DNA from 4 places in the Paenarthrobacter sp. NyZ202 genome. Region 4 is predicted to be linked to each of the others. Evidence: riboswitches for the same ligand, from Rfam matches in the RefSeq annotation. Region 4 holds a riboswitch; each other region holds the start of a gene.

Region 1 (5,205 bases), 1.4 Mb from region 4:
GCGATCATGACCTGGCTGGAAACCCAGAAACGGAAGCAGGAAGAGGCCGGTTCCAAGACCCCGTCGGACGGCACGCAACAGGCGTCGGGATGACGTCGGAGTGATAAGGATCAAGCAACGATCCCAGCCAACGGGCCAGCACCCATAAAGGCCGGGGTTACGCTTGTTTGGTGGGCAATTTCAAAGGGTGGCATATAGTGGCCGGCTTGGCCGCCATGGCCCTTGCCGCACCCCTGGGATCGGCCTTGGGATTGAACTTCGTGGCCACCTTCATGTTCGCGTGCGTGGTCTTCGTCGCGGTGGCCATGTGGACCGAATCAAAGATCGCCCGACGCCGGGACGCTGCTGACGCTGCAAACGCACCGCAGGCGCCGGGAACACGGCCGCACAACGCCAACGATGCCGCGGAATCGGACGACGCGGCACGGGAGTAACCACCCCGCGTCACAGGATGGGGTTCAATGGCTGTATGGCGTTGAGTCCCCGCTCCAGCATCTGGCCCACAGTGCACCAGGAACGCCGCGCCCTTATTGACGACCTCCAGTCGCTGCCCGACCACCTCTGGAGGACACCATCATTGTGTCCAGGCTGGGATGTCCACGATGTCGTGGCCCACCTCGTGGATACGGCGAAGACCACCCGCTGGGGCTTCATCCGCCGCATGATCACCGCGCGCTTCGACTTCGATCGGGACAATGCCGAGGGTGTTGCCCGCGAGCGCACCCACGACCCGCAGGGCACGCTGCGGGCCTTTGGCGCTGCAGCCAGCCGGACGTCCGGACCGCCGGCAGCGCCGCAAACGCGGCTGGTGGAAGCATTCGTCCACGGCGAGGACATCCGTCGTCCGCTGGGTTTGTCCCGCAGCTACCCGCCTGCGCCGGTAGCCACCGCCCTCGGATACCAGGCGCGGACGACCACCGCAATGGGAGGCGGCAAGGAGTTCGCCACCGGATGGACGCTGGTGGCCACGGATACCGATTTCAGGCACGGGCACGGTCCTGAAGTGCAGGGGCCTGCCATCTCCCTGCTTCTGGCCGTCTCAGGACGGCCGGTAGCGGACAATGAACTCAGCGGACCCGGAGCCGCAGTGTTCCTGCAACGGTCCTGAACACACCACCACAGACAGCGAGGATGATCGATTGGCAAGCCAGGCCGGGCGCAAGGGGAAGCTGACAACATTGCTGTCTGCCGACGTCGAAGTTTCCGGGCTGACCGGCCGTATCCTCTGGACGGAGGGAACCCAACCGCCCCCTGCCATGGCACCTGGAGCGCCGCGGCCAGCCGGGCCTGCGTACATTTTGATCCACGGCATTGGAGTCTCCCACCGCTACCTCGCCCGGCTCCACGCGGTCCTGGCCGAGGGTGCCACCACGTACTCGCTGGACCTGCCCGGATTCGCCGGCACCCCCAAGCCCGACCACCAACTCTCCGTGGAGGACTATGGGCGGTACATCGCCGAGGCCCTCAAATCCAGCGGAATCGAGTCCTACGTCCTGGTGGGGCACTCGATGGGCGTGCAGTTCGCCATCGAGGCCGCCCTGTACGAGCCCGACCGCATCCGCCACCTGATCCTCATGGGGCCCGTGGTCGATTCCCGGCATAAGAACCTGCGACGCCAATCGCTGGCGCTCTTCCTGGACGGCCTCCTCAGGGAAAGCCCGACGTCCAACTGGATCGTGGTGTCCGACTACCTCCGCTGCGGTCCGCGCTGGTACCTCACCGAACTGCCGGTCATGATGGACTACCCCACTGAACAGCGCCTGTCGCACGTCAATGTGCCGGTGCTGGTTCTTCGTGGAAGCCGCGACCACGTGGCCGGACCTGAATGGTCGCTGCGCCTCTCGCGGGCGGTCCCGCACGGGCGGCTGGTGGAGATTCCGGGGGTGGGACACGTGGCCCAGCACATGCGCCCGAAGGCGGTTGCGGACGCCATCCGCAGCTTCGTGTCGGCAACATCTCCGCACACCTAGGATCGGGAGTACGACGACGGCAGGCGGCAGCGGCGCCCCTTGTTGCCTGCCGGACCACCCGGCTAGGCTGGCGGTGCAAGCATGATCATAAGGTTGCTTAGGAAGGCTTGACGATGACCAGCTATGACCCGGAAGACGACCCTCAGACCTTCGGCGCAAGTGGAGCAGCCGAACCCGACAGCATCCACGAAGACCCGGACCTGCGCCAGGACGAAGACAGCGATCCCGCAGCCTCAGCCAACCCTGACCCGGAGAACGGTAACGTGACCGGCCTTGAGCCGGGCGGCGGAGTTCCTCCCGGAGAAACCCCACCGGCCGAGGACAGCATGAGCATGGACCAGGGGCACGAGGAGTAGCGCTAAGACAACCGCAGGATCTCCCCGAGGTCATAATCTGCGGGCTCTTCCAGCTGTGAGTACGTACAGCTGGCAGGCGTCCGGTCCGGCCGCCACCTGCGGAACTGGGTGGTGTGCCGGAACCGGTCGCCCTCCATGTAGTCGTAGGCCACTTCGATCACGAGCTCGGGCCGCAGCGGTACGAACGAGAAGTCCTTGCCCGCACTCCACCGGCTTTGGGCGCCCGGCATCCTCGAATTGACCGCGGCCCCCGCTTCCTGGCTGGCCCACTCGCCCCACGGGTGGTCGCCGATGTCCACTTTGTAAGGCTCCAACTCCTCCACGAGCGCCTTCCGTTTTGCCATGGGGAAGGACGCCACCACTCCCACATGATGGAGCTTGCCGGAATCGTCATGGAGGCCCAACAGCATGGACCCGACAACGTCCGCCGTTTTGTGCCACCGGAACCCGGCCACCACGCAGTCCGCTGTCCGTTCATGCTTGGTCTTGAACATCACCCGCTTGTTCGGCTGGTAGGTGCCGTGGAGCGGCTTGGACAACACGCCGTCGAGCCCTGCTCCCTCAAGCTGCACGAACCATTCCTGAGCCCGCTCCAAGTCGGTGACCGCAGGCGTCACATAGACCGGCGGTTCGGCCGCGGCAAGCGCGTCTTCCAACGCCGAGCGGCGCTCACTGAACGGTTTGCCGGTGAAGTCTTCGTCACCGAGGGCAAGGAGGTCGAACCCCACGAAGGAGGACGGCGTTTTCTCTGCGAGCATCCGGACCCGGCTGTCGGCTGGGTGGATGCGCTGCTGCAGGCCCTCAAAGTCCAGCCGGTTGCCGGAGATGAGAATGATCTCGCCATCCACCACGCACTTCTCCGGCAGGTTTTTCTTCAGCGCCTCCACGAGTTCAGGGAAGTAGCGGGTCATGGGTTTCTCGTTGCGGCTGCCCAGGATGATGTCATCCCCGTCCTTGAACACGATGGTCCGGAACCCGTCCCATTTGGGTTCATAGTGCCCGACATCCGGGATGTTCGGGACGGACTTGGCGAGCATGGGCGAAATGGGCGGCATCACGGGAAGATCCATAGCTCATGTCTACCGGCCCGCACCTGCCCAAAGCTAGGGTGCAATCCCCTATGTGCATAAACAGGGCACTCCCGGGCGGACCCCGAAGGGTAGGCGCCGCGGACCCGTACCACCCTTAGGCGTTCCGTCCGTTACATTAATGTGACTTTACTTCCGTGCTCCTGTACCTTCGAAGGGCGACCCGAATCTCCGCTGGGCCGCTTCCGGGCTGACGCCGAGCTCTGCCGCATCCCGGAATCCGCCAGATCCGCGGCAGAGACGGGGGACCCAGAGTTCCCGGGCCTGTTCTCCGCAGGCCCTTGGGGTGAAGCCGCCATGCGCGGCCGGACGGCCTCGTCCGAACCCGACAGCTAACCTCGCAGGCGTTGAGAGGCAAACACCATGTCCCCAACCATGGATCAGCCGCGCCGTGCCCCAGGGGCCGCCGAGCGCACCAAGCCAACCGGACGCCGTCGGGCCCAACCCAGCGGACAGGTCACCGGTGAAGAAACCACGACGGCGGCACCCGCCACCGCGGCCACTCCTACCCAGGCGCCCATGACGCGCGCGGCGGCCCGCGCGGCCGAGCGCGCAGCACAGGCGGTTCTGGCTGCGGAAACTGCCGGCGCCCCCGCCAGCGGTCCCGCTGCTGCGGAAGCAGAGCCCCGGACTGCCGCCATCCCTGCCGTCCCTGTGCCCACCCGCGCCGAATCCACCACACCCGGACCGCCAACATCGGCGATCCCGGTCATCGCCGCACCCGTCGAGCCGGGACCTGCCCCCGAACCCGCTACCGCGGCGATCCCGGTCATTGCCGCACCCGTCGAGCCGGGACCTGCCCCCGAACCCGCTACCGCGGCGATCCCGGTCATTGCCGCACCCGGCGCCGAGCCCGGCGTCGAACCTGTCCCCGAACCCGCTACCGCGGCGATCCCGGTCATTGCCGCACCCGGCGCCGAGCCCGGTGTCGAACCTGTCCCCGCCCAGCCCAAAGCGGCAGGCACGGCAAAAACAGTAGGCACGGCAAAAACAGCCGCAGCAGCAGCTACGGCCGCGGCCGGCCTGTCCAGCCGCAGCGCTGCCCGCGCCGAAGCGGCAGGCCACGCACAAGCTCGAAGCGAAAGCACCCACTCGGCCGGCGCATCCGCCTTTGGATCCCTGGGCGCGTCACCATTCACCCGGGAGCCCCACAACGCCCTGACCAAGGCCGCCTCCGTGAAAACCATGGGCCAGCGCATGGCGGTGGTTGCCGGTGCCCTGGGGCTTGTGCTGACGGTCGGCACGGTGAGCCAGGCCTGGGAGCTGCCGCTGATCGGTCAGGAAACACCCGCGCAGGAGGCTGACGGTACTGCATCCGGCAACGGCAATGGACGCCATACCGGCACCGCTTCCCCCGCGCCGAGCCCGTCGTACTCCACGGCGTCGGCAGCATCCCAGACGGCAACCGCCGCGGATCAGGCGCCGGCCGACCCCACGCAGTCGGCACCGGAGGCACCTGCCGCAGTGTCGCCGTCGTCCGTTCCCGTTCCGTCGGTATCACTGGCGGCGCCGAAATGGGTACCGTCCACAACCCCGTCGGCCGTGGTGCCGGTGCCAGGAGTGACCACTCCGGCTCCGGGCCAGCCCGCGCCGCCGTCGGATGCGGTCACTGCGCCGACCCCCACCCCCACACAGACGCCGGCACCCACCGTCACGCCTACTCCCACGCAGACGCCAACGCCCACGCCGACCCAGACCCAGAAGCCGAGGCCCAGCAACGACCCAAAAGCGGGCAGCGCCCCGGCCACCAATGACCCGTCCCTGAGCGTGGACGGGCTGCTGGACCTCGCC
Region 2 (5,205 bases), 600 kb from region 4:
ACCAAGCACGACGGCGGGACGCAGGGCCCCTGCGGACGTTTCCGGGGTGTGGGGAGCCACAGCCTGCCACCACCTGCGGTGCTCGGCGCCGTCGCCGTCGAAACGGCCGGTCCACGGGGTGGGAGTGACGTCTACGGTGAGGGCGCTTGTTTCCATGCTTAAAGCAGACCGGACCCGGACGGCCAAAGCCAGCAGTTCCGGGTCCGGAGTGTCTGAAATGCCGGACATCCAGGCCCGGACATCACCGCGACATGGCATTTGATGACAATGCCGGAGCCCAACATTGTCACCAAATGCCATCTCGGCGGGGAGCTATTTGACCCCGAGCAGCTCCTCCACGGTGCCAATGCCAAAGAACAACAGGAAGGCGGCGGCCACGGCCCACATCAGCGGGTGGACTTCGCGGGCACGGCCCTGGAACGTGCGGATCAGGACGTAGGAGATGAATCCGGCGCCCAGGCCGTTGGCAATCGAGTACGTGAACGGCATGAGGGCGATGGTCAGGAAGGCCGGGATGCCCACGCCCCAGTCCTGCCAGTCGATCTTGCCCACCTGGGAGACCATCATGAAGCCCACCACCACCAGTGCAGGGGCGACGGCTTCGAACGGAACCAGGTTGATCAGCGGCGTGAAGAACATGGCCACCAGGAAGAGGATGCCGGTCACGATCGAGGCGAGGCCGGTGCGTGCACCTTCGCCGATGCCGGCGCCGGACTCCACGAAGATCTGGTTGGAGGACACGGACGAACCGCCACCCACGATCGCGCCGAGGGCGTCAACCTGAAGCACACGGTCGACGTTGGGGATGTTGCCCTTTTCGTCCACGGTCCCGGCCTCGTTGGCCAGGCCCACCATGGTGCCCATGGCGTCGAAGAAGATGCTCAGCAGGATCACGAACGCCAGCAGCGCCGCGGCGATGAAGCCCAGGTGCTCAAAGGCACCGAACGGGTTGGCTTTGCCGATCAGTGAGAGATCGGGTGCGCCCCATTCGGACAGGGTAGGGGCCACCAGGGACCAGCCGCGCGGGTTCACGGTGTCGCCGTCCACGCTGGGGCCGATGTGGAGCGTGAACTCGAGGATGGCAGCCAGTGCGGTGGATGCGACGATGCCGATGAGGATCGCGCCACGGACCTTGCGGACTACCAGGGCGATGGTCAGCAGCAACCCGACGGCGAACACCAGGGTGGGCCAGCCCATGAGCTTGCCTTCAACACCCAATCCAAGGGGCACAGTGGTGCCGGCGGCGTCCGGGATGCGGCGCACGAAGCCGGCGTTCACCAGGCCGATCAAAGCAATGAACAGGCCAATGCCCACCACGATCGCGGTCTTCAGCGCCTCCGGGACAGCCTTGAACACGGCGGTGCGGAATCCGGTGAGCACCAGGATCAGCATGGTCACGCCGGAGAGCACCACCAGGCCCATCATGTCCGGCCAGGTCAGTTCCGGGTGCGAGGCCACGGTGACGGCCACGAAGGCGTTGACGCCAAGGCCGGTTGCCACGGCAAACGGGTGCTTTGCCCACGCACCCATGAGGATGGTCAGGATGCCCGCGACGAATGCGGTGGTAGCTGCCACGGCAGTAAAGCCGAGTGATTCGCCGCTGGAGTCCGCTCCGGAGAGGATCAGGGGGTTCAGGACAACGATGTAGCTCATGGCGAAGAACGTCGCAAAGCCGCCGCGGATCTCGCGTGAGTACGTGGAGCCTCGTTCAGAGATCTTGAAGTAACGGTCGATGGCAGAACCTTGTTTAAGCATGAAGGTCTCCGGGGATTGGGTGAGTGTGCTCTCAAATCCTATGCCGCGGATACGGCCCGGCCGGACGATTCGCCTAGTCTGTAAGGAAGCCAACACTAGGAGAAACCGCCCCATGCGTACCATCCGCCCCCTTCTGGCCGCCGTCGTTGCTGCTGTGGCCTTAACCGCCGCAGTGCTGTTCGGTGCTGCTCCGGCGTCCGCGCACGATGTCGCCGAGTCCACCGCTCCGGCGAACGGTGCCAGCGTTGCCGAGGTCCCGGCGTCGGTCTCCATCACCTTCAACAACCGCCCCCTGGCCATCGGCTCGGGCGTAACGGTGACTTCCGGTGGCGAGAACTGGGCGGATGGCGCCGTCGAAATCATCGACAACCAAGCGGTGCAGAAGCTTCGCCCCGGCGCGCCGGCTGGCCAATACACGGTCACGTGGCGCGTGGTCAGCTCCGACTCCCACCCGATCGAGGGCACCTTTTCCTTCACGGCCGCCAGCGGAAGTACGACGGCGGCAGGCGGCTCGGCGGTGGCGTCACCGTCGGCGTCCGCACCGGCAGCGTCGGTCCCTTCGGCAGGCACGTCAGCACCTGGTACCAGCGGCAACGAGGCTGCCCCCGCGGAGTCCCAGCCGTTTCCCTGGAGCATCGTCGGGCTGGCTGTTGTTGCGGTTGGCCTCGTGATCTTCCTGGCCGTTACGGCGCGTCGGAAGTTGGCGCCCACCGACAGCGCCGATGCCGAAAAATCCGCAGAATAACGGGGTTTTCTACCTAGCGTCGAAGGTCTCGGATCGGTTACTGCGACACGCCAAAACCAAACTTCTCGTTACTCAAATGTGACTTTGGTGTGATCATCGCGTACGGTAGTACCTGTGCCCGATCCATGTACGGGGCACTTCCGGCCTGATTGCCTAGCTCTGCCGCAGGCTGGAATCCGTTCGCAGACATACCTACGGCAGAGACGGGGAACCCATTTTGGTCAGCTTTTGAAGCTGACCTTGGGGTGAAGTCACGAAGCTTCCGCTGCATGGCGGGAGACAGTGGCCGGGTGACTCCCATCCGAATCCGACAGCTAACCTCGCAGGCATCGGGAGAGGCTTTTTCATGTCTTCACGCATTCTTCGCGGCCGTCGTAAGGCGGACAGCGTACGTCCCAATCCGTTCATCTCAATCTCCAAGGCTGTTGCCAGCAACGCATCGGGCGCAGGCCGCCAGGCTGCTGTTATCGCCGCCGCGTCGGGCCTGGTCCTGACCGGTTCCATCGCCGCCCACGCCGCGGAAACCCCGGCACAGGCACCGGTGGAGCGCGACTCCAGCCCCGCCACGGTGGCGCAGACGGTTTCCGAGGCTCCCAACAAGGTTGTCACCGCCGCTGCAACGGCTACCGTCAACTTCGAGCGTCCGGCGGTTGCTTCCGTAGCAGCACCGGTCATCGAAAAGCCGGCACCGGCTCCTGCGCCGGCACCCAAGAAGGCTGCAGCCACCACCGCTGCCGCCCCGGCCAAGGCCACGGCTACCGCCACTGCAACCGCTCCGGCTCCTGCCGCTCCTGCTGCCGCAGCTCCGGCCGCCGGTGGCGTCAACGCCGCCATGGTTGCCTCGGCCTACGCGCAGATCGGCATCTTCCAGGACTGCACCGCCATGGTTGAAAAGGCCCTCGGCTCTGCAGGTATCCGGGTTGGCGATCTCGCTCCCATGCAGTTCCTGAACTACGGCAAGGTAGTCAGCGACCCGCAGCCGGGCGACATGATCGTCCAGTCCGGCCACGTTGCCATCTACATCGGCAACGGCCAGGCCATCAGCGGTGGCATCAACGGCAACCAGACGGGCATCCACCCCATCAGCTGGCTGACCGCAACGGGCCCCCTGACCTACGTACGCGCAGGCGCCTAAGCCTCACGCTTCACCCAAAAGCCGGCATCTCCGGGACTCAACGTCCCGAGGGTGCCGGCTTTTGTTGTCTGGTTGGAAGGCGTTTCAGGCGAGGGCAACGCCCGGTGAGGCCGGAAGGGCCACCCTCGCCGAGATGGCCTGGCCCACGGCTTTGGCCTGCCGAAGTACTTCCTTGGGGGTGGGGGTCACGAGTTCGCCCACGCCCACCAGGTGCATGCCTACCGCCCGCATGGCGGCCACGAGGTTCTGGCCGATGCTGATTCCAAGGTCCGCGAGCATCCTGCGCAACTGGCTCTGGGCACAGCGCGTGACCACGATGTGGTCGGCCAGAAGGATGCCGTCCGGGGTATGGACCGCCCATTTCCGGGTTTCGACCGGGGATAGGCCGGTGCGGGTGCTGCCAAGGTCCGCCACTTGGCCATAGGCCGGTTGTGGCTCGCTGCCCAGGAAATCGAGGCGCACGGCGCGGGTAGTGCTGCGGACATCCAAGTGATGGCTCGCTGCGTAGTTGCGCAAGTGCCGGAGGATTTCGTTGCGTTCCTGCATGGCAGCGGGGTCGGAAACATCGCAGCGGGGCAGCATGCCGGTATGAAGGGACGCCGTTGCCGGGGAAGGTGTTCCCATGAGACTGTCCACCACGATTGAGCCGACGCCATGACGGCTCAGTTCGCTGGCCACAGCCAACCCGGAAAGCCCGGCGCCGATGACCACGGTGGTGGTCCGTTCCGTGCCGGAATCAGGCGTGAGGTGCACTGCTTGGTTCCTCCTTGACTGTGTGCCCGCGGGCATGGCATGGGTTGCGTCCGGGTCCCCAAGCGGTCGCAAGTAAATGGCCGGTATGTGTGCTGGAACACGCTTGCCGGCCATTCGGTGACTCGAACATTACCCAACTTTTTGTGTCGTGGATAGCCTCCGCCACAGCGTGTTTTTTGTAGTCATTTTGGCCGCATCAAGGAGCCTGGCTGCGGGCACTGGCTGGACCCCGAAACCGAGCCCGGACCGTTATGCACATAGCCCAACGTCGCCTTGATTCGGCCATGCCAACCGAGAATAGTTGGGATTGGAAGGGGAATCCCAAGGGCTTCCCCGGCCCCGGCCGCAGGCAAGCCTGTCACGAGGTCCATCGATAGCTGGAACCTCTGGCAGAATGGCCGGAACATCAAGCAGCAGGTGGAGAGGCAGGCCCCCAATGGACCAGCACGGCAGACACGTTGACCACACCCGGGACGGTGAGGACCCGGTGGCAGCACCAGGAGGAATCGTCGTCGGCGTGGATGGTTCGGAGCACGGTCAGTGCGCCTTGGTCTGGGCCGCCCGGGAAGCTGAACGCCGGCAGCGCCCGCTCCACATCGTCACCGCCTACTCGGTGCCGATCTTTGCTGCTTCGGGCTTGGACGGCGGGTACGCCACAGTGGACGACTCCGTGATCCGGGAGGGTGCCGAGGCGATCGTCAAACAGGCCATGGACAAGGTTTCCGGCTACTCCATCGATGTCGACGCTTCCGTTGAGAACGGAGACGCGGCCGGTGTCCTGCTGGACCTGTCCGCGGAGGCGGAGCTGCTGGTCTTC
Region 3 (5,205 bases), 220 kb from region 4:
ACCTGGCCACTTTGGGGCTCGCAGGAGGACCGCGCGTCACGGTGTTTGTTGGCCGGGAACGGCACGAGGTCATCGACCTGGTGGTCCGTTATCTTGGCTTGGGAAACTGCACGCCGGTGGACGTGGATGACCAGGGACGCATCATCCCGGAGGCATTGGCAGCCGCCATGGACGGGCAGCCAGGCCCGGCGATCGTGTGCTTGCAAGCGGGAAACATCCATTCAGGTGCCTTCGACCCCGTCCAGGAGGCGGTGCGCTTGGCCCACGGGAAAGGCGCCTGGGTCCACGTTGACGGTGCCTTCGGATTGTGGGCGGCAGTCAGCCCGGAGCTGGGCAAGTACCTGCCGGGGCTGGAAACCGCGGATTCCTGGGCTACCGATGCTCACAAGACCTTGAATGTCCCCTACGATTCAGGCCTGGCCATCGTGTCCCGGCCGGATGTCATGCGCCGGACTTTCGGTGTACATGCCAGCTACCTGCCCGCAGATGACCACGGCCCCGGCGACCCGCACGAGAAAGTGCCGGAGCTTTCCCGCCGTGCCAGGGGCATCCCGGTGTGGGCTGCACTCCGCTCGTTGGGGCGGTCCGGGACGATCGCAATGGTGGAGAAGCTGGCGGCAAACGCCAGGGCCTTGGCCGAGGGGCTGTCTGCAATCCCCGGGGTCGAGATCCTGAACGACGTGGTGTTCACCCAGGTGTCGGTCAGTTTCGGCAGCGATGAACGTACCCGCCGGGTCACGCAGAGAGTCATGGCCGAAGGGGTGGTGTGGATGTCCGGTTCGGTGTGGCATGGCCGTGACATCCTGCGCATCTCCGTGAGCAACTGGTCCACGGATGCGGACGATGTCGCCGCATCCGTCGCTGCCGTCAGACGCGCTGCGGAGGCTGAAGCCTAGCTGCCGGGGCATAAACCTGCCGGGCACAGATTCAGGGGATGAAAAAGCGCCGGTCCGCACCGTTCGTTTTAGAAGGAATGGTGCGGACCGGCGCTCTGGCTCAGGCCTGGCTTAGTACCAGTTGTTGGCCAAGTGGAAGGCGAGGGCTGCGGAAGGCGAGCCGTAGCGTTCCTTGATGTAGTTCAGGCCCCACTTGATCTGGGTCTGGTAGTTGGTCTGCCAGTCGGCGCCCGCAGTGGCCATCTTGCTTGCCGGCAGTGACTGGACGATCCCATAGGCGCCACTGGAAGGGTTGGTGGCCGTGGTTCGCCAGTTCGATTCCTTCTCCCAGAGCGTGTTCAGGGCGACCATCTCGCCGGCGCCCCAACCGTAGTTTGCCAGGATGCTGGCAGCGTAGGCTTTTGCGGCGGCGGGGTCGTCGATGGCCTTGGGAGCGGCAGCTGCGGCGGCTTTCTCGGCGGCTGCGGCATCGGTGGCCTGCTTGGCCGCAGCATCAGCGGCGGCTTTCTCGGCTGCGGCCTGGGCAGCAGCGGCCTGCTCCGCAGCAGCTTTTTCAGCCGCGGCCTTGTCGGCGGCGGCCTTCTCTGCGGCAGCCTGTTCGGCAGCGGCCTTGTCTGCGGCTGCACGGTCAGCTGCGCCCCGGGCGGCAGCAGCGTCCATCGAAGCAGCGATCTCGGCAGCCTTGTTGGTGCTGACCTGGGCGTTGGCCTGGGTTTCGGCGGCCTGGCTCAGTTCCGGGAGGTTGAAGGCAGCGTTTGCGGCGGTGCCCAGGGATGCAACGCCCAGCGCGGCAGCCACGACGCCGGCTACTACGGACATGCGCTGACCGGTCTTGCCACGGCGGGCAGCGTCCTTCAGGACAGCCTGCGATTTGGTCAGCGGAGCGTTGTGATCGTCACGGTGACGCGCGGAAGGGCGCGTCTGATCGTTCAATTCAGACATGTGTGATTACCTCTCAGCGCCTGCGGAGTTAGCTGTCGGGTTCGGATGAGGTCATCCGGCCGCGCGTGCAGCAGCGGCTTCACCCCAAGGGCCGGCAATCTATGCACGGGCCCGGAGACTCTGGGTCCCCCGTCTCTGCCTTTGGGTGAGAACGGAACTCCGGGAAGTGGCAGAGCTCGGCGCATCCCGGGTGTGGGTCAGGTTGGGGCGACCCACCCTTTCGACGGTACAGGACGAATCGGCTTAAGTCACATTTGGGTAACAGAGATCACGACGGCGGTGCGTCGCCTTGCCCATTTTGTTACAGGCGTGCGGCGCTCCCCAGAGGGAGGCGGAGGGCGAACTCGGTGCGCCCGGGCCGGGATGTGACGTCCACGGTACCGCCGTGTGCGCGCACGATGGACTCCACGATGGAAAGGCCCAGTCCCGAGGTCCCTTCGGAGCCTGACCTCGCGGCGTCTGCCCTGGCAAAACGGGAGAAGATGCGCGCCTGGAAATCCCCCGGAATACCAGGCCCGTTGTCTGTCACGGTCACCACAGCGCCGCCGTCGTTGGACAGCATGACGCCGGTTTCCACCGTTGTCCCGGCATCCGTGTGCTTGCGTGCATTGGAGAGCAGGTTGGCCAGCACTTGGTGGAGCTGTGTCGCGTCCCCGCGCACGGTGACTGGTTCGTCGGGCAGCCGCAGCTTCCAGTGGTGGTCCGGCGCCATCACTTTCTCGTCGCTGACCGTTTCGATCACCAACTGGGTGAGGTCGACATCCGAGACCTTCAACGCTTGTCCTTCATCCAGCCTGGCGAGCAGGAGCAGGTCTTCGACCAAGGCTGTCATGCGTTCCGACTGGCTCTGGACGCGGGCCAGGGACTTCCGGCCGTCCTCGGTGAAGTTCTCGGTCATGCGAAGCAACTCGGTGTATCCGCGGATTGCGGTGAGCGGTGTGCGGAGCTCGTGTGAGGCGTCCGCCACGAACTGGCGCACCTTGGTTTCGCTTGCCTGCCGCGCTTCCAAGGCACTGGCGACGTTGTCGAGCATCTGGTTCAGGGCATGGCCCACGCTGCCCACTTCCGTGCCGGGGTGGGCCGCCCCCTGAGGTACCCGTACCGCCAAAGCCACCTCGCCGGCGTCGAGGGGCAGGCGGGAGACCTTGGTGGCGACGTCGGACAATTGCTCCAAGGGCCGCATGGTCCTGCGGATGATGACGGTACCGGCCAGTCCGATCAACGCCAGTCCTCCCAGCGACACGAACACCATGGTCCACACCAGCGACGCCTCCGCGCTTTGCTTGTCCGCCAGCGGCAGGCCGGTGACAATGACATCTCCGTATGCCGTTTCCACTGCCACCAAGCGGTAGTCGCCGTTGGAGAGGGAGCGGTCCACGGGGGTGCTGTCCTTGGGCAGGGAGAGCAGTACCTGTTGGTCGTCCTGGGACAAGGAGACGCGGTTTCCCTCCGCGTCGATCAGTCCCGAGCTGTTGACCGTTGAACCGTTGATCCGCGCATTCAAGGTTCCAGCGGCCTGGCCCCGCGCCTCCAAGGGGTCCGGTTTGCGGGACGGCGTGGACGGAAAGCCCGACGGCGGTCTGCCGAAGTCTGCTGCGCGGTTGGACGCTTCCTCCAGCTGCTTGTCGAGCTGGCGGTTGAACACCACGTCCATGGAGGCGTAACTGACTACTCCCACGGCGCCACAGATGGCGATGAGCAAGGCCATCGCCACCAGGATCAACCGGGTGCGCAAATGCCACGTTGAAGGTCTGAGCCAGTTGGGCTTGCCACTGCTGGCGGTACCGGTAAGCGCAGCCAAAGCTCAGTCCGCTGGCTTGATGACGTATCCGGCACCGCGGATGGTGTGGATCATCGGCGGGTGGTTGGCTTCGATTTTCTTGCGGAGGTAGGAAATGTAGAGCTCCACAATGTTTGCCTGTCCGCCGAAGTCGTAGTCCCAGACCCGGTCCAGGATCTGGGCCTTGCTGACCACGCGCTTGGGATTCTCCATGAGGTACCGCAGCAGTTCGAACTGGGTGGCCGTGAGCTGGATGTCCTCCCCGGCCCGGGTCACTTCACGGGTATCGACGTTCAACGTCAGGTCGCCCACTACGAGCTCCGCCGTATCCATGGCGGCAATGCCGGATCGCTGGACCAAACGGTGCAGGCGGAGCAGTACTTCTTCCATGCTGAAGGGCTTGGTGACGTAGTCGTCACCCCCGGCGGCGAGACCGACGATGCGGTCCTCCACGGCATCCTTGGCCGTGAGGAAGAGGGCGGGAACTTCGGGGGCAAAGGCGCGGATCCTGGTGAGGACTTCCACGCCGTCAAAGCCGGGAATCATGACATCCAGCACCAGGACGTCCGGGCGGAACTCCTTGGCCAGCTTGACTGCCTGCGGTCCGTCGCCGGCTATGGCAACAGACCAGCCGGCCATTCTCAGGCCCATGCTCATGAGTTCGGCGAGGCTTGGTTCGTCGTCCACCACCAGGGCGCGGATGGGGGAGCCATCCGGGTGGGACAGCTGGGGAAGGTTGTTGGTCATGGAGTGCGGGGATGCCATGGGACAACTCTCCGTTCTGTGCGTTTGCCGCTGCTGAGCCTGCCCTGTGAGGACGCTGTGAAGTCAACACTAGCGAGATGCCGGCCACCGCGAGGGGCATGGGGACAAAGAGCCGGGCCAGCTACCAGACCGGGGGCTGAAGATCGACACGGAACCACTTTGCAATTGGACAGCAACTGTTTCAGATCGTGAGATTCCGCCGGCCGTGGGGCCTCCGACATCAAGTGGCGCATCTTCTCACCCTGTGCCGAATTAAGTTCATTTATGAGGCCATATTTCACGGCTTTCGCGAATGAAATGGCGTTCATTTACAAGGACCACTGAATTGTGATTTGCGACACAATAGTCCCCCATGTCTCAAAATGTGGACGGTTCCAGGCTTTGTTACTTGCGTGTTGGCATTGTTACGTTGCACACTTCCAATGTGAACAAGAACTCAACAGCACCTGCAGCCGCAGCAATCCGGATCAGCGCACCCGCTGCTCCCGAGACCCGCTGTTGTCGAATGCAAGCCTAACTTTCCACCCCAAGAAGTTTCAGGCATTCGCCCCCTTGCCCACCGTCGGGCGCCCCTCCCCAACTCATTGCGGGGACACCAAGCATTCGAAGCCGCGATGACGGCTATTCACTATTGAGGTAAGCACTCCATGTCAGTTGCATCCGGATACGTCCACATCTCCGTCCGAAACGCCAACAAGGCCGCCGCCAACGCCGGACTCCGCCCCGGGTTCGGCAACCGTCCCGGCTATGCTCCCGCCGCACAGGGCGCCCAGCAGGCACCCGGATACGTTCCCCAGGGCTACAACCCCAACTCATACGGCC
Region 4 (5,205 bases):
CGCCTCCGCCACTCAGGCCCCACGGTTTCCCAGACCATTGGCCGCATGGAGCGCGACGGCCTGGTGGTTGTTTCCAATGACCGCCACCTGGAACTGACGGAGGTCGGCCGCAAGCGCGCCACCGAGGTCATGCGCAAGCACCGCCTGGCTGAACGCCTCCTTGCCGACGTGATCGGCCTGGACTGGGCCTACGTCCACGATGAAGCATGCCGGTGGGAGCACGTCATGAGCGAGCGGGTGGAGCGCAGGCTCTACGAACTCCTGGAACACCCCACTGAATCTCCGTACGGCAACCCGATTCCCGGCCTGGAAGCACTGGGCGGGTTGGGTGGCCAGCCGCTGGAACGCGGTGATGTCAACCTCCTGCAGGCCATGGACGGATACGCTTCGGACTCCCGTGTCGTGGTGAGTCGCCTGGCCGAGCCCATCCAGGTGGAGCCCGAGCTCCTGACCCAGCTTGACGAGGGCGGCATCCGCCCTGGCGCTGCCGTCTCGCTCGAACGCGTGGGTGAATACATCTCGGTCCGCGTACCCGGTATCGAAGGCGCCTTGGAGCTGCCGCCGGAAGTCGCAGCGCACGTCTTCGTCGCCGTCAACTGAACTCATGCCCGGGGCGCCGTCCGGTGCGTCCGGCGGGGTGGCGGATCTCACCTTTGGGATCAGCGCCAGCGTGTGACCTGCACTTTTCCGCAGGAAGTGGTATGGGCTCGCTCCGCCACGCCCCGTTTCTGTAGATAACGAATTTATTACTGCGGGCTTTAATCCCCTATAGTTATCTACTAGCGCTGATACCAAAGCGTTACCTGATCTGGAGCCGAACTCTGCCAGCAGATCAGGTGTGCCATCCACCACTGGCAGAGGCGGGGGAACCACAAGCGGCTGTCTAAAGAAGCAGCCTTGGGGTGAAGCCCGCAGCAGAAGTGCCTACTGACGCAAGTCCCTCCTGGGATACCTGTGTGCCGTGTGCGCTTTGTGCGGGCCGGGTCTGAACTCTCTGATCCGAATCCGACAGCTAACTTCGCAGGCTTTTCAGAGAGGAACAGAGTTTGACATCGCAGAACGCCAGGGGCCGCCGACGCGCGACCGGCCCCGCTACTGAGCTGCGGCCAGCCCGCGTCGTAACGGAGATCCGGCCCCGCGACACCCAGCGTCAGGTGCGCCGCCGTAAGAGCCCGTTGCGCCAGGTTGCCGACTTCGCCGCAGCCAGTGGCGTCGGGCAGAAAGCCGGTGTAGCGCTTGCCGCCACCGGCCTTGCCCTGACTGTCGGTCTGCCGGCCACCAGCCCGGTGATGGCCACCTCCGAGTCGGGCCAGACCGAGGCCGCGCTGACAGTCGCGGGCGGCAGCCAGCCCGAGGTTTCCGCGGAAGCGTCGGCCAAGATCGATTTCAGCCGCGCAGCCGTTGCTACTGCGGCGGATCCTGACGGAAAGCTCAAGCAGCTCCTGAGTGCACAGTCGGCCGAGAGCATCCAGCGTGCCTCATCCGTCGGCAGCCTGGGCAGCCCGCTGGACACGCTCAGCACGGCTTCTCCGTTCGGCTACCGCATCAGCCCGCTCACGGGCGGCGCCGGCGACTTCCACCGCGGGCAGGACTTTGTGGCCCAGTGCGGCACCGCTGTCCATGCGGCAGCAGCCGGCAAGGTCACGTTCGCCGGATGGCACGAGTACGGTGGAGGCAACCGCGTGGTGGTAGACCACGGCAACGGCCTCGAGACCACGTACAACCACTTGTCGTCGTTCAGCGTGAAGGTCGGCCAGACCGTCAGCCGCGGAGACACTGTTGCCCTGAGCGGCACCACCGGCGCCTCCACCGGCTGCCACCTCCACTTCGAGGTCCAGGTCAACGGCGAAGTCGTTGACCCCATGGGTTGGCTCTGAGCCAGAGCTGATGGTCGTCTCTCGCATTTGTGACACGCCCCGTGATCTGAATGTGACATTGAAGCACTTCTGTTGTACCGTCTAAATCGCATCGGCTTCCAGGGAGCCGATGCACTTGGGTGGATTGCCTAGCTCTGCCACCATCCAGGGTCCGTTCGCAAAATTCGTCTGGCAGGGGCGGGGGAACCACTTCCGGCCTTTTTTGAAGGCCTAGGGGTTAAGTCGCAAAGCTTCCTTGAAGCGGAGCGGCCGGATGACTCCCATCCGAATCCGACAGCTCACCTCGCAGGCATTGGGAGAGGCTACCTTCGTGTCTTCACGCACTACCCCTGCGCGCCACCGCGCCGAAACGGTTCGCACGAACCCTTTGAACAACCTTTCCAAGGCTGTTTCCACCAATGCAGGCACCGTAGGACGCCAGGCCGCCGTTCTGGCCGCAGCTTCAGGACTTGTCCTCAGCGTTGGAATGCCCGCCCAGGCAGCTGACACCGACGTCTCCAAGTCGGAATCGTCAAGCACCCAGCAGCTCGTGACCACCGCAGTGGTTACCGCCGAGCCCACCGCCACGGTTTCCTTCGAAAGCCCCGTCGTGGCCACCAAGGAAGCCCCCAAGGTCCAGCGCGCTTCCCAGACCACCCGCACGCAGGCCGGCAACGGTGGTTCCACCAGCGGTGCTGCAGTGACGGCCCAGTCTTCCAAGGCCAAGGACTCCGCTTCCAGCGCAGCCGCTTCGGGCCTCGCCGCCATTGCCTACACCGGCATTGGCCACCCCTACGTCTGGGGCGGCACCAGCCCCAACGGTTGGGACTGCTCAGGTTTCACCCAGTGGGTTTACGCCCAGGCCGGCATCAGCATCCCCCGCGTCAACGCATGGACCGCCATGAAGCCCACCAGCACGCCGGCTCCCGGTGACCTGGTGATGCAGAACGGTGGAGCCCACGTGGGCATCTACGTTGGCAACGGCATGATGATCAGCGCCCTCAACCCCAGCCAGGGCACGCTGCTCCACTCGGTGGCTTCCACCGGCAGCTCCTCGTTCTACACCCTCGGCTAGCACATCCCGTTCGGGGCAAGCCAGCATGCCCCCCAAGTGCTGGCCTGCCGAACCGGACGCGTCCCCAACCGCGTCCGGATACGACAAAAGAGAGTAACCATGACGAGTGCAAACAAGAATGCACGGCACCGCGCTGAGGCCCCCAAGACCAGCTCCATCGCCGTCATCGCCAAGGCCGTCAGCGGCAATGCAGGCGGCGTTGGCCGCCAGGCAGCCGTTATCGCCGCTGCATCAGGCCTGGTCCTGACCAGTGGTGTTGCTGCCAACGCGGCCGACACCAACATCCAGCGCGAGTCCACCGCCACCACGGCACTCGACGTGCAGGCCGTTGCCCAGGCAACCATTGCAGCCGATTCCACCGTGGCCATCTCCTACGAGCGCCCCGTCGTCACGACGGTTGAAGCTCCGGCTCCCGTGGTGGAGAAGGCTCCCGCAAAGGCTGAAACCAAAGCCGCTTCCGGTGCCACCACGCAGTCCGGTGCGGCCAATGTTTCGGTCAGCACTGCGGCCCCTGCCACCAAGGCTCCCGCCGCCTCCAGCGGCCTGGGTGCCGCGATCGCCGCGGCAGCCTACGCACAGTTGGGTGTCACGCAGGACTGCACCATGCTGGTGACCAACTCCCTTGCGGCGGTGGGAATCAACTTCCACGACTGGCCGGCCGGCTACCTTTCGTTGGGACGCACGGTGAGCGCAGCTGAAGCGCAGCCGGGAGACCTGATCTACTACGCCAACGGCGGCTACGGCGGAATGGCACACATTGCCGTTTACGTCGGCAACGGCATGGCAGTGCACGGCGGATGGAACGGATCCACCACCGCACTGTTCAGTGCAAATGTCGGCTCAGGCCCCGTTTTCATCCGGGTCAACGGCTGATCGATCATCCCAAGGGAACCCCGCAGGCACAGCGCCTGCGGGGTTTCCTCGTTTTAACGCCGCCACGTTTGCCCGGGAACAGGTGTCCCGCACGTGAACATTGACCGACACCACAGGGGAATCAACAGAATAATTCGTTGATATGGCATATAAGTGCTTACCCTTGTCTTGTCGATCCACAGCCCGTACATGCAGAGGGCAGCCGGCCCTCGTGCCCCTGACGGGTGCGGCCGTGAAGAGGTACGTGCATGCGCACACTCGTTCTGAATGCTGGATATGAACCGCTGGCGGTAGTGACTTTCCGCCGGGCGCTGGTCCTTGTGCTGGCCGGAAAAGCAAGCGTAGTGGCCGAAGGCGACGAGCCTGTCGTCGGGCCGCAGGAAATCCTGGGTCGCCCCACCGTGATTCTCCTTAACCGCTACATCCGTCCCCGCTACAACAGGATCACAGCTGTGAGCCGCCGCGGAGTACTCCGCCGTGACGGACACCGTTGCGCTTACTGCGGCAAAACAGCACACACCATAGACCACGTCCACCCCAAGTCCAGGGGCGGCGCGGATTCCTGGGAAAACCTGGTTGCGGCGTGCTTGAAATGCAACAACGCCAAGAGCGACCACACACTCGCCGAGATGGGATGGAAACTCCGTTTCACGCCCGGCGTTCCCACAGGAACTACGTGGCAGATCAAGGAACTCGAGAAACCTGCACCGGACTGGGATCCGTTCTTGTTGCCGGAGTCGGCTGCCTGATCGATTTCCGCCGGGCTCCCGCCAGTGGCGGTAGTCTGGCCGGATGGAGTTCAATGCCGTGATCCTGGCGGGTGGCAGGGCCACCCGCCTCGGTGGCGTGCCCAAGCAGGGATTGACGTACGACGGCGCCACCCTCCTTTCGCTGGCACTGCGGGCTGCCGCTGGTGCGGGCTCGGTAGTAGTGGTTGGGCCGCCGGGCCCCGACCTTCCTCCAGGGGTGCTGAGGGCGCGCGAGGAACCCGCGTATGCAGGACCGGCCGCTGCGATAGCTGCGGGTTTGGCGGCGTTGGAGTCGGGGGGTGGGTCCGCTCCGTGGACGTTGGTGCTGGCATGCGACATGCCGCATGCCGCCAGGGGCGTGGGAACACTGCTCGACCAGGTCGCCCGGGCTTCCGGAAAGCAGGGTGCAATGGCAGTGTCGGCGGACGGGCGGCAACAACCCCTCCTGGGCATTTACAGGACGGACGCCTTGGCGGTGGAGATTGCCTCCGCCGCGGATAGCGGCACGTTAACGAACGCCTCGGTATTCCGGCTGCTTGCTAGGCTGAACCTGCTGGCAGTGCCCGTCCCTGTTGGTTCCACCGACGACGTGGACACCTGGGAGGACGCGGCTGCCCTGGGCGTGGACACAGGCCCGGACCGTGACAAGAAA

What was found. Region 4 has a riboswitch for cyclic di-AMP ahead of ACPFL9_RS05030 (M23 family metallopeptidase). Riboswitches for the same ligand answer to the same signal wherever they lie in the genome.
Region 1: another riboswitch for cyclic di-AMP. It lies ahead of ACPFL9_RS19460 (hypothetical protein); the one in region 4 lies ahead of ACPFL9_RS05030 (M23 family metallopeptidase).
Region 2: another riboswitch for cyclic di-AMP. It lies ahead of ACPFL9_RS02200 (NlpC/P60 family protein); the one in region 4 lies ahead of ACPFL9_RS05030 (M23 family metallopeptidase).
Region 3: another riboswitch for cyclic di-AMP. It lies ahead of ACPFL9_RS04015 (hypothetical protein); the one in region 4 lies ahead of ACPFL9_RS05030 (M23 family metallopeptidase).

The regions. Positions count from the first base shown of each region.
Region 1 covers NZ_CP187556.1:4,202,774-4,207,978, forward strand. The annotation lists gene ACPFL9_RS19430 (helix-turn-helix domain-containing protein) at 1-93, shown strand, start outside; gene ACPFL9_RS19435 (hypothetical protein) at 216-434, shown strand; gene ACPFL9_RS19440 (maleylpyruvate isomerase family mycothiol-dependent enzyme) at 470-1,108, shown strand; gene ACPFL9_RS19445 (alpha/beta fold hydrolase) at 1,170-1,970, shown strand; gene ACPFL9_RS19450 (DUF6480 family protein) at 2,084-2,326, shown strand; gene ACPFL9_RS19455 (ATP-dependent DNA ligase) at 2,329-3,396, opposite strand; cyclic di-AMP (ydaO/yuaA leader) riboswitch at 3,626-3,775, shown strand; gene ACPFL9_RS19460 (hypothetical protein) at 3,778-5,205, shown strand, end outside.
Region 2 covers NZ_CP187556.1:444,254-449,458, forward strand. The annotation lists gene hutG (formimidoylglutamase) at 1-156, opposite strand, end outside; gene ACPFL9_RS02190 (NCS2 family permease) at 313-1,755, opposite strand; gene ACPFL9_RS02195 (copper resistance CopC family protein) at 1,868-2,500, shown strand; cyclic di-AMP (ydaO/yuaA leader) riboswitch at 2,680-2,843, shown strand; gene ACPFL9_RS02200 (NlpC/P60 family protein) at 2,847-3,635, shown strand; gene ACPFL9_RS02205 (FAD-dependent monooxygenase) at 3,720-4,388, opposite strand; gene ACPFL9_RS02210 (universal stress protein) at 4,825-5,205, shown strand, end outside.
Region 3 covers NZ_CP187556.1:823,408-828,612, forward strand. The annotation lists gene ACPFL9_RS04010 (pyridoxal phosphate-dependent decarboxylase family protein) at 1-896, shown strand, start outside; gene ACPFL9_RS04015 (hypothetical protein) at 1,008-1,838, opposite strand; cyclic di-AMP (ydaO/yuaA leader) riboswitch at 1,844-2,005, opposite strand; gene ACPFL9_RS04020 (HAMP domain-containing sensor histidine kinase) at 2,140-3,639, opposite strand; gene ACPFL9_RS04025 (response regulator transcription factor) at 3,643-4,383, opposite strand; gene ACPFL9_RS04030 (winged helix-turn-helix domain-containing protein) at 5,031-5,205, shown strand, end outside.
Region 4 covers NZ_CP187556.1:1,042,645-1,047,849, forward strand. The annotation lists gene ACPFL9_RS05025 (metal-dependent transcriptional regulator) at 1-600, shown strand, start outside; cyclic di-AMP (ydaO/yuaA leader) riboswitch at 803-1,042, shown strand; gene ACPFL9_RS05030 (M23 family metallopeptidase) at 1,047-1,877, shown strand; cyclic di-AMP (ydaO/yuaA leader) riboswitch at 2,024-2,183, shown strand; gene ACPFL9_RS05035 (C40 family peptidase) at 2,188-2,931, shown strand; gene ACPFL9_RS05040 (NlpC/P60 family protein) at 3,031-3,804, shown strand; gene ACPFL9_RS05045 (HNH endonuclease) at 4,053-4,553, shown strand; gene ACPFL9_RS05050 (NTP transferase domain-containing protein) at 4,597-5,205, shown strand, end outside.